Regions from separate parts of the Agrobacterium sp. 22-223-1 genome, predicted to be linked through region 1. Evidence: riboswitches for the same ligand, from Rfam matches in the RefSeq annotation. Region 1 holds a riboswitch; the other holds the start of a gene.

Region 1 (4,936 bases):
CGGAACAGACCCGCAATGGACCTATCTGTTGATTGGCGTCCTCATCATCATGGCTGTCGCAATCGACCAGTGGATCAGAAAGGTAGCAGGCTGATGGCAAAAGAACCCATTCTCACAGCACGCAATCTCGTCAAGCGCTACGGTCGTGTGACCGCCCTCGACCATGCCGATTTCGACCTCTATCCGGGCGAAATCCTGGCGGTGATCGGCGATAACGGCGCCGGCAAATCCTCTCTCATCAAGGCGATTTCCGGTGCGGTGACACCCGATGAAGGGGAAATCCGGCTGGAAGGCCAGCCCGTGCAGTTCCGCTCGCCGATCGAGGCGCGCAAGGCTGGCATCGAGACGGTCTATCAGAACCTCGCCCTGTCGCCGGCGCTTTCCATAGCTGACAATATGTTTCTCGGCCGGGAAATCCGCAAACCCGGCATTCAGGGCAGCCTGTTCCGGGCGCTGGACCGCCCGGCCATGGAAAAATTCGCCCGGGAGAAACTGTCGGAGCTCGGCCTGATGACGATTCAGAACATCAATCAGGCAGTGGAAACCCTCTCCGGCGGTCAGCGTCAGGGTGTGGCTGTGGCGCGTGCAGCGGCCTTCGGCTCCAAGGTCGTCATTCTTGACGAGCCGACGGCAGCACTTGGTGTCAAGGAAAGCCGGCGTGTTCTGGAGCTTATCCTGGACGTTCGCTCGCGCGGCCTGCCGATTGTCCTCATCTCGCACAACATGCCGCATGTCTTCGAGGTCGCGGATCGCATCCATATCCACCGGCTCGGCAAGCGCCTCTGCGTCATCAATCCGAAGGACTACTCCATGTCCGACGCCGTCGCCTTCATGACGGGCGCCAAGGAAGCGCCGAAGGAAACGCTTGCCGCATGACGCTGAAGCTTGAAACGATCGCCGAAGACGTTCTTCGGCGGGCAAAAGGTAAATCCCGTTTTATCGTCGCTATTGCCGGTCCCCCTGGGGCCGGCAAATCCACGCTGGCGGATGCCCTTTGTGATGCTTTGCTGGCATGGGACGAAACGGCCGCCGTCCTGCCCATGGATGGCTTCCATATGGACAATGGCATCCTTGAAGAGCGGGGGCTGCTGCCGCGAAAAGGCGCGCCGGAAACATTCGACGTGCGCGGTTTCCTCGATATCGTCTCCGCCGTCCGCAAGGGCGGGCAAGAGGTGCTTGTTCCGGTTTTCGACCGTTCCCGTGAAATCGCTATAGCGTCTGCTCGTGCGGTTGCGCCGGAAACACGCTTTATCCTCGCTGAAGGCAATTATCTGCTACTGGACGAGGCGCCGTGGACAACTCTTTCCAAGAGCTTCGACCTCACCATTTTTGTCGGGCCGTCCGTCGCGGTGCTTGAGGAGAGGCTGAGGAAAAGGTGGCAGGGCTATGGTCTCGATGAGGCCCATATCCACGCCAAACTTTTCGAAAACGATCTTCCGAACGGAAAAAGGGTGATTGAAAACGCCCGTCCCGCCGATATCCGCATCGATATCTGGGAATAGATTAACGCTTTTCTCTGTTTGAGCGGCGGCACGCATGTGCCGTTAAGCCTTTGTTGACCATGTGTTGAATCTTTTTGATCCACAGGGTGGGGCTTTTGTGTGTCTATTTATTGACGCGAAAATTTCCTCATATACTATATGTGGTGTTCGAGGTTCTTCCGATTCGCAAGGGTCGGGAGCTAAGACGGGAATTCGGTGCGTAACGCCATATGGCGGAGCAAGGCCGAAACTGCCCCCGCAACTGTAAGCGGTGAGCATCGTTCCGATTTGGGTCACTGGGGTCAAAAGCTCCGGGAAGGCCGGAATAGATGTTGTGACCCGCAAGTCAGGAGACCTGCCTTGAGCGCAAACGTCCACGGGCGGGGTGTCCGGAGGAAGGTGTATGACGCAAATGATTTGCGTGCGCCCTTTTCTGCCCCCTCCAGAACAAGCTTCGGGGTGAAGTCATGCCAGTGCATTTGTTTAAGTTGCTGCGCTCGTCGGCGTAGAGAGTGATTTTACGTGGCTAAAAGCCGCGCACGCCCACCCTAATGACAGATCCATCGCCGCCCGATTGCGATTGCAATCGGCAATGTTGAGCCTTGTCCGAAATCGGCTTCGAGAGAGGAAATCATGACCGTCACCGTTTACAGCAAGCCCGCCTGCGTCCAATGCATCGCCACCTATCGCGCTCTCGACCGCATCGGTGTCCCCTATGAGATCGTCGATATTTCCGAAGATGCGGATGCGCTCGATCATGTGCGTGGCCTCGGCTACATGCAGGTGCCCGTGGTTGTTGCCGGCGAACGCCATTGGGCGGGTTTCCGGCCGGATATGATCGGCTCGATCAGCTGAGGCGGCGGCGCGATGGGCCTGATCGTCTATTATTCCAGCCGTTCTGAAAACACCCATCGTTTCCTTCTGAAACTGGGACGGCGTCTGTTTCGCCTGCCGCTTGGCGTTGAGGAAGATGTTCCCCATGTGTCCGAGCCCTATGTGCTGGTCACCCCCACCTATGGGGGTGGTGGCACGAAAGGGGCCGTGCCAAAGCCGGTCATCCGGTTTTTGAACGAGCCCTCCAACCGAAATCTCATTCGCGGCGTCATCGCGGCGGGAAACACGAATTTTGGCGCAGCTTTCGCATCCGCCGGAGATATCGTCTCGCGCAAATGCGCCGTGCCGTTTCTCTATCGCTTCGAGCTTCTCGGCACGGAGGAAGATGTCGCCAACGTCAAACATGGATTGGAACGATTTTGGACACGCTGACCTCGAGCGCCATGCGCAAGGACGCCAAACAGCCGGCAGCCGCATCCCAGAAACCGCTCGATGCGGCTCTGGACTACCACGCGCTGAACGCGATGCTGAACCTTTACGACGAGAACGGGAAGATCCAGCTCGACAAGGATCGCCTGGCCGCCCGGCAATATTTCCTCCAGCACGTCAACCAGAACACCGTATTTTTCCATAACCTCAGGGAAAAGTTCGATTATCTGGTGACTGAGGGATATTACGAACAGGAAGTGCTGGATCAGTATTCCTTCAATTTCGTCCGTGACCTCTATGACGAAGCCTATGCCCGGAAGTTCCGCTTCCCGACCTTTCTCGGCGCCTTCAAATATTACACCTCCTACACGCTGAAGACCTTCGACGGAAAACGTTATCTGGAGCGTTACGAGGATCGCGTCTGCATGGTGGCGCTGGCCCTTGCGCGCGGCGATGAGCAGCTCGCCCGCAATCTGGTCGATGAGATCATTTCCGGCCGCTTCCAGCCAGCAACGCCGACCTTCCTCAACGCCGGCAAAAAGAGCCGTGGTGAACTGGTCTCGTGTTTTCTGCTGCGTGTGGAAGACAATATGGAAAGCATCGGCCGCTCCATCAATTCGGCGTTGCAGCTTTCCAAGCGCGGCGGCGGCGTGGCGCTGTCCCTGACCAATATCCGCGAATTCGGAGCGCCGATCAAACAGATCGAAAACCAGTCGTCCGGTGTCATTCCTGTCATGAAGCTGCTGGAGGATAGTTTTTCCTATGCCAACCAGCTTGGCGCGCGCCAAGGTGCGGGCGCGGTCTATCTGCATGCCCATCACCCGGATATCATGCGTTTCCTCGATACCAAGCGCGAAAATGCCGACGAAAAAATCCGCATCAAGACCCTGTCGCTCGGCGTGGTGATCCCTGACATTACCTTCGAGCTCGCCAGGAACAATGAGGATATGTACCTGTTCTCGCCCTATGATGTGGAGCGTGTCTATGGCGTGCCGTTGACCGAAATTTCGGTCACCGAAAAATATCATGAAATGGTCGCCGATAGCCGCATCCGCAAGAAGAAGATCAAGGCGCGCGAATTCTTCCAGGTGATCGCCGAAATCCAGTTCGAGAGCGGTTACCCCTACATCATGTTCGAGGATACGGTGAACCGCGCCAATCCGGTTGCCGGCCGCATCAGCATGAGCAATCTCTGCTCGGAAATCCTGCAGGTCAGCGAAGCGAGCGAGTTCAACGCCGATCTGTCCTATAGCCATATGGGCAAGGATATTTCCTGCAATCTCGGATCACTCAACATCGCCTCGGCGATGGACTCCGCCGATTTCGGCAAGACTATCGAGACCTCCATCCGGGCGCTGACGGCCGTGTCGGACATGAGCCATATTTCCTCCGTTCCTTCGGTGGAAAAGGGCAATGATGCCAGCCACGCCATCGGGCTTGGCCAGATGAACCTGCACGGTTATCTGGCGCGCGAACGCATCTTCTACGGTTCTGAAGAAGGCGTCGATTTCACCAATATCTATTTCTACACCGTGACCTATCACGCCATCCGCGCCAGCAACCGGCTGGCCGTGGAACGGGGCCATAGCTTCAAGGGCTTTGAGAATTCCAAATATGCCTCGGGCGAATATTTCGACAAATATACCGACCGGGAATGGCTGCCTGCGACCGAAAAAGTGAAGGTGCTGTTTGAGAAAGCCGGCATCGCCATTCCGACACAGGAGGACTGGGCAGTTTTGAAGAAGGACGTCATGGCGTCTGGTCTCTATAACCAGAACCTTCAGGCCGTGCCGCCGACAGGCTCGATCTCCTACATCAACCACTCCACCTCCTCCATTCATCCGATCGTCTCGAAGATCGAAATCCGCAAAGAGGGCAAGATCGGCCGCGTTTATTACCCGGCTTCCTATCTCTCGAACGACAATCTCGAATATTATCAGGACGCCTATGAGATCGGCCCCGAAAAGATCATCGACACCTATGCGGCCGCGACCCAGCATGTCGATCAGGGCCTGTCGCTGACGCTGTTCTTCCGCGATACGGCAACGACGCGTGATATCAACCGGGCGCAGATCTATGCCTGGAAGAAGGGCATCAAGACCATCTATTACATTCGGTTGCGCCAGATGGCGCTGGAAGGCACGCAGGTTCAGGGCTGCGTTTCCTGCACGCTCTGAATTGAGGGACAAGAC
Region 2 (4,936 bases), on a different contig from region 1:
GGCGGTTCGAACGTCGCTTCGAAAGGCCCCTCGGTGAGAGCCTGTGCGGTCTCGACCGCCTTTGCCATGATGCCGGTCATCAGATGAATGGCGTTCACGCCCTGATCCGGCCGCGAGGAATGGCCGGAGCGGCCGCGAATGGTGATGCGTGCGGCGGCCTTGCCCTTGTGGGCGCGCACCGCATGCAGATTGCTCGGTTCGCCGATGATCGCGCCCGCCGGTTTTGCGCATAGCTCCGGCAATCGGGCGATGAGATGCGGAACGCCGCGGCAGCCCGCCTCCTCGTCATAGGAAAAGGCGATGTGAACGGGCCGCTTCAGCGCCATGCGTGAAAATGCCGGTGCTGCGGCGAGAACCGTGGCCAGAAACCCTTTCATGTCGGTGGTTCCGCGTCCGTAGAGGCGCTCGCCTTCAGTTCTCAGCGTGAAGGGATCGGAGGACCATTCCGGCTCACCGGCAGGCACCACATCCATATGGCCGGACAAGATGTATCCGCTGGCATCGGTCGGGCCGAAGCTGGCGAAGAGATTGGCGCGGTCGCCTTCCGGGCCGGCAAGCAGCGATACTTTCGCGCCGTGGCTTTCCAGATAATCGGCGATCCATCCGGCAATGTCGCCATTGGCGGTTCCGACCACCGACGGGAAGCCGACAAGACGCTCCAGAATGTCGATTGCGTTCATGGCTGTCTCCGTCGCTTCAACGCCGAAAAGCTTAGAGCGGCCTGCGGCGTTTATCTGCTGAAATACGGGTGATTTCAGTAGATTGTTGTGTCCTTCCAGCGCTTTCGGAAAATTCCTGCTGACGAGGCTGGTTATCTTCGGATGTCGTGAACTGGGCTGCCGGGATCAAGGTTCCGCGCCGGAGGGAATGAGAGCCGTTTGTCATGGAGCTGCTCAAAGTCGATAGTTTCGAGTTGCGGACAGTGGATATCGCCGATGTGGAGGCCGATCATCTGCATGCTTTGTCCATGGCTGTCGGATGGCGATATCACGCGAACGAATGGTGTTTCCTGCGGCAGTGCGGCGTCGGGCTTGCCGCGCTTGACGAAATCGATCGCGTTGTCGCAACGGCAATGCTGTTTCCTTATGATGAGGGTTTCGCGACGGTCGGCATGGTCATCGTTTCCCCCCGTTTGCAGAGGCAGGGCGTTGCGCCATGGCTGGTGGGCCAACTCATCGCGGGTCACTCTGACGCCGCCCTGCGGTTGAACGCAACGGAAGCCTCGCGACGGCTTTTCGCACGGCTGGGTTTTTCCGGAGATACCGAAAAAGTACATCTCCTGCGCGGCAAGGCGCGCTGCCCTGCCGAGATGCCGACACTTGGAAGAAAACAGAGAATCGAGCCGCTGTCCGAGGATCATTTGTCCGCCGTGGCGGATTTGGATCGCGCGGCTTTCGGTGTTTCGCGCCGGGGCGTCCTGCAACGCCTTCTCCGGGAAAATACGGGTTATGGCCTGTTCGAGGCCGATCGTCTTGCCGCCTTTGCATTGCGGCGTGCAGCGGGGCGGGGCCATATTGTCGGCCCGGTCGTCGCCGGTGACGAGGCGGATGCGATTGCGTTGGTGAGGCGACATTTTTCCGATCTCGACGATCAGCTTGTCCGTCTCGATGCCGTGCGGGATAGCGGTCTTCTGACCGAGTTCCTGGCGCAATCCGGGCTGGTGGTGATCGAAACGCTCACCGCCATGTCGAAAGGCGCGCCGCAACCGGCAGGTTCCGGTTCTGCAAAGATTTTCGCCCTGGCAGGCCCGTCTTTGTGCTGAGGTGCGGCACTATCGCAATTGACGCCCCGCCTCTTGCCCCTTATGTGAGAAAGCGACGGTTCCTGCAGCCGAAAGGCGAAGGGATTAATAGGGAACATGGTGCGGGCGATCTTTTTCGCCCAATGCCGTGGCTGCCCCCGCAACTGTAAGCGGATTGTCGTTCATCCCCGTGACGCTTCAAGGCGTCATGCCACTGTATTCTCCGGAATGCGGGAAGGCAGATGAGCGACGCAAATCCGTGAGCCAGGAGACCTGCCGTCGAAATATAAACCATCGTTACGGGCGGGGAAGCCCGGAGGAGGAGATTGTAATGTTATTTCATAACATTTCGTTTGCGTCCTATTGCCGTTCTCCGTACAAGACGTCCCGCTGTTGCTGCGCGTTTTGACGCCTGCTGCTCTGGAATAAGATTTACTTTCGACTGGAGAACACATGTTTCATTCTAGACGCCTGCCGGTCCATGCCGGCTTTCTGGCCGCTGCGCTTGCGGCTTTGCCCGTCGCCGGCGCCAATGCTGCCGAAACCACCTATCCCCTGACGATCAACAGCTGCGGTCAGGACATCACCTTCAAGCAGGCACCCGCCCGCACCGTGTCCGTCGGCCAGAGCACGACCGAGGTTCTTTACCTCCTCGGCCTTTCCGACAAGGTGGTCGGCACGGCGCTGTGGATCGGTCCGGTTCTGAAGGGCTACGAAGAGGCCAATGCCAGGGTCGAGCGTCTGGCTGACAATGATCCGAGCTTTGAGGCGGTCATCGGCAAGAAGCCGGACCTCGTGACGACGCAGTTCCAGTGGCAGATCGGCCCGGAAGGCGTTGTCGGAACACCGGCGCAATTCGCCGAGCTTGGCGTTCCCGTTTATACCTCGCCCGCCGATTGCATGGGCAAGGACAATTCCGGCGGCGGTGACGGCGTGCGCAACACCGTCTTCACCATGGATCTGATTTACCAGGAAATCCGCGATCTCGCCAAAATCTTCAACGTGCAGGATCGCGGTGAAGAGGTCGTTGCCGACCTGAAGAAGCGTGAAGAAGCCGCCCGCGCCAAGATCGCCTCGGCAAATGGCAAGCTTTCGGCAGTCTTCTGGTTCTCCAGCGCCGAGCTGGATATCGATCCCTATGTGGCCGGCCGCAATGGCGCCCCCGGCTACATCATGTCCGCGTTGGGCTTAAAGAACGTCATCGAAAGCGATGAAGAATGGCCGACCGTCGGCTGGGAAACCATCGCCAAGGCAAATCCCTCCATCATCGTCGCCGGCAAGATGGATCGCCGCCGTTTCCCGGCTGACGATGTCGCCGTCAAGCTGAAGTTCCTCGCCACCGATCCCGTGGCCAGCATCATGCCAGCCGTCAAGGAAGGTCATGTGTTCGAGATGGATGCGCAGGCGATGAACCCGACCATTCGCACCATTGAAGGCATCGAAACGCTGGCCGAGGCGATTTCGGCTGCCGGCCTCGCCAAGTGAACGGTCTTTCCATCCATCTCGGCAGGGTAGGGCTGGCTTTTGCCGCGCTCGCCCTGCTGCTCGTCGCGCTGATGGCCGGGGCGGCCATCGGCGAGACTGCCATTCCTTTTGACGTCGTGGCGAAAACAATCGCCAACCGCGTCTTCCATGCGACCTATCCGCTGGAACCGCTGGATGAGGGCATTGTCTGGAGTTACCGCCTCAGCCGCGCCGTTGTTGCCGCCTGTTGCGGCGCTTCTTTGGCGCTGGCCGGGGCGGTGCTGCAATCGCTTTTGCGCAATCCGCTTGCCGATCCTTATATTCTCGGCATTTCCGCCGGCGCCTCCACCGGTGCCGTCGCTGTCGCGTTGCTTGGCTTCGGAGCGGGGTTCCTGACGATGCCGGCCGGGGCGCTCATTGGTGCCTTCGTTGCGTTTTCGCTGGTCAGCCTTCTGGCGGTGCGGGGGGGACATGGCAACAGCGCTATCATTCTGGCCGGGGTGGCCGGGTCGCAGCTGTTTAATGCCATGACCTCTTTCATCGTCACCAAATCCGCCAATGCCGAACAGGCGCGCGGCATCATGTTCTGGCTGCTGGGCAACCTCTCGGGCGTGCGCTGGCCGGATGTCTGGCTGGCGCTGCCGGTCAGCCTTGCGGGACTTGCGGTGTGTCTCTGGTATGCCCGGGCGCTCGATGCCTTCGCCTTCGGCGGTCAGGCTGCTGCCTCGCTCGGCATTCCGGTGCGCTGGGTCTATGCGGTGCTGATCTCCGTTTCGGCGATCATGACGGCTGCGATGGTATCGCTGGTCGGCTCCATCGGCTTCGTGGGCCTCGTCATTCCGCATGCCGCACGCATCTTCGTCGGCGTTCGCCATGGTATATTGCTGCCGGTGACGGCGCTGACCGGCGCGGTTTTCATGATCGTCGCGGATATTCTCTCGCGCATTGTCATTCCGGGGCAGGTGCTGCCCATCGGTGTCATCACTGCGCTCGTTGGCGCACCCGCCTTTGCCTTCATCCTTGGGCAGAAGAGGGGGCGTTCATGAAATTATCCGCTCACGACCTGCATTTCCACGCCGGCAATATCGATATCGTGCGCGGGGTCTCACTCGATGTCGGTTCCGGTGAGTTTCTCGGCGTCATCGGACCGAACGGTTCCGGCAAAAGCACGCTGCTTTCCATGCTGGCGGGTATTCGCAAGCCGCGCCGGGGGCACGTTACGCTCGGGGGTGAGCCGCTTGCCTCATTGGGACGGCGAGACCTTGCCCGCCGGCTCGCCTTCGTGGAGCAGCAGGCCGAAACCACCGAACGCATTACCGCACGACAGGCGGTGGAACTTGGGCGCACGCCCTATCTCGGGCCGCTTTCCGCCTGGTCGCAGCAGGATGACGCCATTGTTGATGCAGCACTTGCCAATGTCGACATGGCCGACAAGGCGGAGCGCAACTGGCACCATCTTTCCGGCGGCGAACGCCAGCGCCTGCATATTGCCCGCGCGTTGACGCAGGAGCCGCATATCCTGCTTCTGGACGAGCCGACCAATCACCTCGACATAGGTCACCAGATCGGCCTGCTCGATCTGGTGCGCCGGCAGGGCCTGACCGTTGTGGCGGCGCTGCACGATCTCAATCACGCCGCCATGTTCTGCGATCGCGTCGCCATCATGCACCGGGGCGAGATGATTGCGGTCGGTCCGCCGCGGGAGGTTCTTACACCGGCGAGAATAGCCGC

What was found. Region 1 has a riboswitch for cobalamin ahead of nrdH (glutaredoxin-like protein NrdH). Riboswitches for the same ligand answer to the same signal wherever they lie in the genome.
Region 2: it holds a riboswitch for cobalamin, as region 1 does, so the genes downstream of both, ACQZ60_RS18835 (ABC transporter substrate-binding protein) here and nrdH (glutaredoxin-like protein NrdH) in region 1, are expected to answer to the same signal.

What each region holds. Positions count from the first base shown of each region.
Region 1 is NZ_JBNWCN010000001.1:5,877-10,812, forward strand. It holds gene ACQZ60_RS00025 (ABC transporter permease) at 1-94, shown strand, start outside; gene ACQZ60_RS00030 (ATP-binding cassette domain-containing protein) at 94-876, shown strand; gene ACQZ60_RS00035 (nucleoside triphosphate hydrolase) at 873-1,502, shown strand; cobalamin riboswitch at 1,636-1,858, shown strand; gene nrdH (glutaredoxin-like protein NrdH) at 2,115-2,336, shown strand; gene nrdI (class Ib ribonucleoside-diphosphate reductase assembly flavoprotein NrdI) at 2,349-2,747, shown strand; gene nrdE (class 1b ribonucleoside-diphosphate reductase subunit alpha) at 2,759-4,921, shown strand.
Region 2 is NZ_JBNWCN010000004.1:292,781-297,716, reverse strand. It holds gene argE (acetylornithine deacetylase) at 1-680, opposite strand, end outside; gene ACQZ60_RS18840 (GNAT family N-acetyltransferase) at 884-1,762, shown strand; cobalamin riboswitch at 1,802-2,036, shown strand; gene ACQZ60_RS18835 (ABC transporter substrate-binding protein) at 2,195-3,226, shown strand; gene ACQZ60_RS18830 (FecCD family ABC transporter permease) at 3,223-4,251, shown strand; gene ACQZ60_RS18825 (ABC transporter ATP-binding protein) at 4,248-4,936, shown strand, end outside.